3 regions of the Micrococcus lylae genome follow, and region 1 is predicted to be linked to each of the others. Evidence: predicted binding sites of a transcription regulator. Region 1 holds the regulator's gene; each other region holds the start of a gene.
What was found. Region 1 encodes LexA, which represses DNA repair genes until DNA is damaged. Its sites were predicted from a motif close to TCGAACANNTGTTCGA; they were not measured.

Region 1 (2,267 bases):
CCGCGCAAGAGGAGGACATGAAGGGATCGGGGGGCACGACGTGCAGGGATCCAGCCGGGGCAGTCGGCCATGGCCGGCACGGGCGGGTCAGTCGGCCATGGCCGGCACGAACGGGTCAGTCGACCATGGCCGGCACGAAGAGGTCGTCGCCGGTCTCGAGGGTGCGGCCCTCGAGGCCGTTGAGCTCGGTGATGCGTTCCATGGTGGCGAAGCGGTCGGCCGCCGGATCCACACGGCCGGCGATGTCCCACAGGTTGTCACCGGGCATCACGGTGACCTTCTCCAGCTCCGCGCCGGCCTGATTGGAGGACACGGCCGCCGGGGACAGGGTGATGGACAGGGCCGTGGCTGCCAGAGCGGTGAGCACGGCCGCGAGCACCATCACGGGCAGGCCGCGCAGGACGAAGCGGCCGCGGCGGTTCAGCCGCCAGTCGGCAGCCTGGACGGTGCCGGTGCGGGTGACGGAGCGGGGGCGAGCGTTCATGGTGCTGCCTTGCCTTTCCACCTGCCGAGCAGGCTGTTCGAACATCCGTTCGATCTGTTCGAACACTTTTCTAGCACACGCCTTCGAGACACGCCATGCCGAGTTCGAACATATCTTTGAACCGGTCGGTCTCCTGGGCTACGGTCGAGCCACGGGTTCCACCCATGGACGACCCTCTCCAGGTGACGCCGGACAGCAGACCACGAGGGGCGGACACGATAGGGAACACCGCCGACGCCGCCGAGCAGGAACGGACCGCCATGGCCACTCCTCAGCCCCCTGAGCACCCCACCGGGACGCCGCAGACCCTCACGCCGCGCCAGCGCGCGATCGTGGAGACTATCCGCGCGTCCATCGCCGAGCACGGCTACCCGCCGTCCATGCGCGAGATCGGCGACGCCGCCGGCCTGGGCTCACTCTCCTCCGTGAAGCACCAGCTCACCCGCCTCGAACAGTTCGGCTACCTGCGCCGCCACCCGGGCCGCCCCCGTGCCCTCGAGGTGCTGCGGGACGAGGACGGGACACTCCTGGCCGCCTCCGGTGAGGCCGCCGGTGAGGCCGCAGCCGGCGCGACGTCCGCCGACGGCGACGCCGTGGTCTCGGCGCTGCCCACATGGCACACCGGCACGGAGGAGGGAGACTCCGTCCCCGTGCCGTGGGTCGGCCGCATCGCCGCCGGTGGGCCGATCCTCGCCGACCAGCAGGTCGAGGACGTCATGGCACTGCCTCGCCGCCTCACCGGCGAGGGCGAGCTGTTCATGCTCAAGGTCTCCGGCGACTCGATGGTGGACGCCGCCATCTGCGACGGCGACTGGGTGGTGGTCCGCCGCCAGAACACCGCCGTGAACGGGGACATCGTCGCCGCCCTGCTGGACGACGAGGCCACCGTGAAGACCTTCCGTCAGCGCGACGGCCACACCTGGCTGCTGCCGCAGAACACCGCCTACGAGCCGATCCTGGGAGACCACGCCACGATCATGGGCCGCGTCGTCACCGTGCTCCGCGCCCTCTGAGCCGCACCGCCCGGCGCCACGAAGCCTCTCACCCGGAATCCGGGTGAGGGGCTTCGTGCAGGTGAGGAGCCGTCGTCGGGAAGGCGGCGTCAGCCGTCCTGATCCACGGACGCGGCGAGGCGGCCGAGGACGCCTTCCACCACCGTCGGGTCCGTGGTGCGCCAGAAGTCCGGCAGGGCCGAGGCGAGGAAGCCGCCGTAGCGGGCGGTGGCCAGACGGGAGTCGAGCACGGCCACCACGCCCCTGTCCTGCACGGAGCGGATGAGACGGCCGGCGCCCTGGGCCAGGCGGATGGCGGCGTGGGTGGCGGAGACCGCCATGAACCCGTTGCCGCCGTGGCTGCTGATCGCACGGGTGCGGGCCAGGGAGAGCGGGTCGTCCGGACGTGGGAACGGGATGCGGTCGATCACCACCAGGCGCAGCGAAGGGCCCGGGACGTCCACGCCCTGCCAGAGGCTCATGGTGCCGAACAGGCAGGTGTCCGGCTCCTCGGCGAACTGCTTGACCAGCGCGGAGAGGGTGGCGTCGCCCTGGCAGAGGATCTCGATGTCCTTCCCGCACCGGCGGCGCATGGCCTCGGCGGCGTCCTCGGCGGCCCGGCGGGAGGAGAACAGGCCCAGCGCCCCGCCGCGGGAGGCGGTGATGAGCCGCTCGAGCTCGTCCAGGGACTCCTCGGAGGCGAAGCGGCCCGGCTTGGGAAGGTGGCGGGCCACGTAGAGCACCCCCTGCCGCGGATAGTCGAAGGGACTGCCGACGTCCGCGACCGTGAA
Region 2 (2,267 bases), on a different contig from region 1:
GTCCAGGTGCGGGCGCTCGGCGCCCAGGGTGGTGGAGTCGCCGTGGCCGGGGTGGACGACCGTGTCGTCCTCGTAGACGTCGAAGAGGCGCGCGGTCACGTCCGCCAGCAGGGAGCGGAAATCCTCGTCCGACCAGGTCTTGCCGACGCCGCCCGGAAAGAGCGAATCCCCGCTGAACACCATGGGCTCCTCGTCCGGGCCCGACTGCAGCACCAGGGCGACGGAGCCGGGGGTGTGGCCGCGCAGGCCGATCACGTCCAGCTCGATGCCGTCGACTCCCACCGTGGCGCCGTGCTCCAGGCGCTCGGTGACCTCGGTGCCGGTCTCCTTCTCGATCTGTTCGGCGTCTGCGGCTCCGGCGGCGTGGCGCGGCGAGTGCTGCTCCACCACGGCCGCGGTGGCACGGATGTGGTCCCAGTGCCGGTGCGTGGTGATCAGCAGGTCCAGGTGCGGTTCGCACGGGGTGTCGTCCGCCGCGGAGGCCAGCAGCGCCGCGATCGCCTCCGGCTCGTCCGCCGCGTCCACGAGGATCTGCGCTCCCGTGGTCTTGGAGGTCAGCAGGTAGACGTTGTTCTGCATCTCGGAGACGACGCACGTGCGCACCGTGACGGCGGGCAGATCGTGCAGGAGACGGGGAGCGGCGGGGGACGCGGACATGAGCTCGAGTCTACGTGCGGACTGTGCTGCAGGACAGCTCGATCTCCCGGACCGCCACGGCGGGCGAGGGCAGAGGCGAAGGGCGCGCGGCCGTCGTCGGGAAGCGGCCGGCGGGAGCCGCGGCGGGCGGCGGCGACGTCCGCCCTGGGCGGAACAGTCGGCAGGATCACGCCTGCGGGCCCTGGCGGGGGCCGCGTCCGCCCCTAGACTGGAGCGCGTGTCGAACACAAATACGAACAGCACCGCCCCCACCGGACTCGCCGCAGGACCGCACGGCCACGCGGGCGACACCGCCGACCCGGACCGGATCGTGGTCCAGGGAGCACGCGAGCACAACCTCAAGGACGTGGACGTCTCCCTGCCCCGCGACTCCATGGTCGTGTTCACCGGCCTGTCCGGCTCCGGCAAGTCCTCCCTGGCGTTCGACACGATCTTCGCCGAGGGCCAGCGCCGGTACGTCGAGTCGCTGTCCTCCTACGCCCGCATGTTCCTCGGACGGGTGGACAAGCCGGCCGTCGACTTCATCGAGGGTCTGTCCCCGGCCGTGTCGATCGACCAGAAGTCGACGAACCGCAACCCGCGCTCGACCGTGGGCACCATCACCGAGATCTACGACTACATGCGCCTGCTGTGGGCCCGCATCGGCGTGCCCCACTGTGCGGACTGCGGCGAGCCCGTGGACCGGCAGACCCCTCAGCAGATCGTGGACCGGCTGCTGCAGCTGCCCGAGCGCACCCGCTTCCAGGTCCTCGCCCCGGTCGTCCGCGGCCGCAAGGGCGAGTTCGTGGACCTGTTCTCCTCCCTCTCCGCGCAGGGCTACGCCCGCGCCGTGGTGGACGGCGAGCTCGTCCAGCTCTCGGACCCTCCGACCCTGAAGAAGCAGGTCAAGCACACCATCGCCGTGGTGGTGGACCGCCTCGCCATGAAGGAAGGCATCCGCCAGCGCCTCACCGACTCGGTAGAGACCGCCCTGAAGCTCGCCGACGGGCTCGTGATCGCCGACTTCGTGGACGTGGAGGTCGTCGAGGAGAAGGGCAAGAAGAACACCGGAGAGTTCTCCGGCCGCGGCGCGGACGGCACCCCGCGCTACCGCCCCTTCTCCGAGAAGCTGTCCTGCCCGAACGGCCACGAGCAGACCGTGGACGAGATCGAGCCGCGCTCCTTCTCCTTCAACAACCCGTTCGGCGCCTGCTCCGAGTGCACCGGCATCGGCTCCCGTCTGCAGGTGGACGAGGAGCTCGTGGTCCCCAACGACGAGCTGTCGCTGGCCGAGGGGGCCATCGCCCCCTGGTCACTGGGCAAGTCCACCGCCGAATACTGGCAGCGCATCCTCGCCGGGGTGGCCAAGGACGTGGGCTTCTCGCTCACCACGCCGTGGCGCGACCTGCCCGAGGAGGCCCGCCACGCGGTCCTGCACGGCAAGGACTTCAAGGTGGAGGTCGCCTTCCGGAACCGCTTCGGCCGCGAGCGCCGCTACACCACGGGCTTCGAGGGCGTCATGCCGTACATCGAGCGCAAGCACGGGGAGACGGAGTCGGACTCGGCCCGAGAGCGCTACGAGTCCTACATGCGCCAGATCCCGTGCCCGGCCTGCGGCGGCGCGCGCCTGA
Region 3 (2,267 bases), on a different contig from region 1:
GGACCGCAGGATGAGGCCCACCAGACCCCCGCCGCCCCCGAGATCAAGGAGCGCTCCATGCCCATCCTCCGTCACGAGATCGGCGACGTCCTCCGCGACGTCCGCCAGCGCCAGGGCCGCACGCTCCGCGAGGTGTCGCACGACGCCCGCGTCTCCCTCGGCTACCTGTCCGAGGTGGAGCGCGGCCAGAAGGAGGCCTCCTCCGAGCTGCTGGCCTCGATCTGCGACGCACTCGACGTGCCGCTGTCCGCCATGCTCCGGGAGGTCTCGGACCGCATCGCCGAGCAGGAGGGCGTCATTGTCCCGGACACCGTGCCGGACGAGCTGACCGCAGACCTCGGCGGCTCCGGCCGCGTGGGCACCCTCGCCCACTGATCGTCGGATCCGCTGCTGCACGACGACGGGCGGTCGCCTTCACACGAAGGCGACCGCCCGTCGTCGCGTCACGGCGGCACGCCGCCGTGACATCATCGACACCGCACGCCCGGGCAGGGCGCGCTCCCGTGGCTCCGCGCCGCGGACCGAGAGACGATCCGAGAGGACCTGCATGCGCCGCAGTGAGTTCACCCGCCTCGTGGCCGAGGAGTTCGGCCCCGCCCGGGGACCGGTGATCGTGGACACCCTGAACCTGCCCGGGCTCGACTGCACCGGTGCCGAGGCGTTGGCGAAGGGGGTGGACCCGCGGGACGTCTGGCGGGCGATCTGCGACCTGCAGGACGTGCCGGAGGAGCGCCGGCTCGGCCGGGACATCCCGCCGAAGGGGTGAGCGCCGGACACGCCGCACCGTGTATCGAACACATGTTCGAAGATGTGCGGTAGTGTCCTCCACAGCAGACCGAATGCGGGCTGCCGTCCACAGATCCGCCGGCGCGCCCTATCGTGTCGGCGCCCGTCCGTAGTGTCGTCCACGAGCGGATCGGACGGACCCGCGCCGGGCCCCGCGGCCCGGACCGAAGACCACACATCCAGAGGTGAAAGATGAGCACCGACACCGGCAACGACCGTCAGAAGGCCCTCGACGCCGCCCTGGCCCAGATCGACAAGCAGTTCGGCAAGGGCTCCGTGATGCGTCTGGGCGAACAGTCCCAGACCCCGGTCGAGACCATCTCCACCGGCTCCGTCGCCCTGGACGTGGCCCTCGGCACCGGCGGCCTGCCCCGCGGCCGCGTCGTGGAGATCTACGGCCCGGAGTCCTCGGGCAAGACCACGGTCGCCCTGCATGCGGTGGCCAACGCCCAGCGCAACGGCGGCATCGCCGCGTTCATCGACGCCGAGCACGCGCTCGACCCGGTCTACGCCCGCAAGCTCGGCGTGGACACGGACGCCCTGCTGGTCTCCCAGCCGGACACCGGCGAGCAGGCCCTCGAGATCATGGACATGCTCGTCTCCTCGGGCTCCCTGGACATCATCGTCGTCGACTCCGTGGCCGCGCTCGTGCCGCGCGCCGAGATCGAGGGAGAGATGGGCGACTCCCACGTCGGCCTGCAGGCCCGCCTCATGTCCCAGGCGCTGCGCAAGATCACCGGCCGCCTGGCCCAGTCCAAGACCACCGCGATCTTCATCAACCAGCTGCGCGAGAAGATCGGCGTGTTCTTCGGCTCGCCGGAGACCACCACCGGCGGCAAGGCCCTGAAGTTCTACGCCTCGGTCCGCATCGACGTGCGCCGCATCGAGACCCTCAAGGAGGCCGGCAACCCGGTCGGCAACCGCACCCGCGCCAAGATCGTGAAGAACAAGATGGCCCCGCCGTTCAAGCAGGCCGAGTTCGACATCCTCTACGGCGAGGGCATCTCCAAGGAGGGCGGCCTGATCGACATGGGCGTCGAGGAGGGCATCGTGCGCAAGTCCGGTGCCTGGTTCACCTATGACGGGGACCAGCTCGGCCAGGGCAAGGAGAATGCGCGCCGCTTCCTCAAGGACAACCCGGACCTGGCCCTCGAGATCGAGACCCGGATCCTCCAGAAGCTCGGCATCGTGCCGGACGAGGACGCCGAGGCGGAGGGCGAGGAGCCCGCGCTGACGGCCGTCCCGGACGCCGGCTGAACCGCCGCACCGCACGGATCAGCGCATGAGTGAGCGGCGAGGCCGCGGCAAGCCCCAGGGAGATCCTTCGTGGGGCGACGCCATCTGGATCGAGGCCCCTTCCGTGAAGGCCGCCCGAGAACGGGACGCCCGCCGCGGGGAAACCGGTGACGAGACGACGGCCGCGGACACCGAGTGTCTCGAGGAGGATCTGCCGGACGGCGTCGACCCCGATCGCCTCGCCG

Region 2: the regulator LexA is predicted to act here: its motif matches at 878-893, upstream of uvrA (excinuclease ABC subunit UvrA).
Region 3: the regulator LexA is predicted to act here: its motif matches at 791-806, upstream of recA (recombinase RecA).

Annotation. Positions count from the first base shown of each region.
Region 1 is NZ_FUKP01000035.1:12,655-14,921, reverse strand. It holds gene FM125_RS05180 (LysM peptidoglycan-binding domain-containing protein) at 116-484, opposite strand; gene lexA (transcriptional repressor LexA) at 745-1,497, shown strand; gene FM125_RS05165 (ATP-dependent DNA helicase) at 1,587-2,267, opposite strand, start outside.
Region 2 is NZ_FUKP01000059.1:21,079-23,345, reverse strand. It holds gene FM125_RS08460 (MBL fold metallo-hydrolase) at 1-657, opposite strand, end outside; gene uvrA (excinuclease ABC subunit UvrA) at 968-2,267, shown strand, end outside.
Region 3 is NZ_FUKP01000027.1:845-3,111, reverse strand. It holds gene FM125_RS04330 (helix-turn-helix domain-containing protein) at 1-375, shown strand, start outside; gene FM125_RS04325 (DUF3046 domain-containing protein) at 548-766, shown strand; gene recA (recombinase RecA) at 979-2,043, shown strand; gene FM125_RS12435 (regulatory protein RecX) at 2,069-2,267, shown strand, end outside.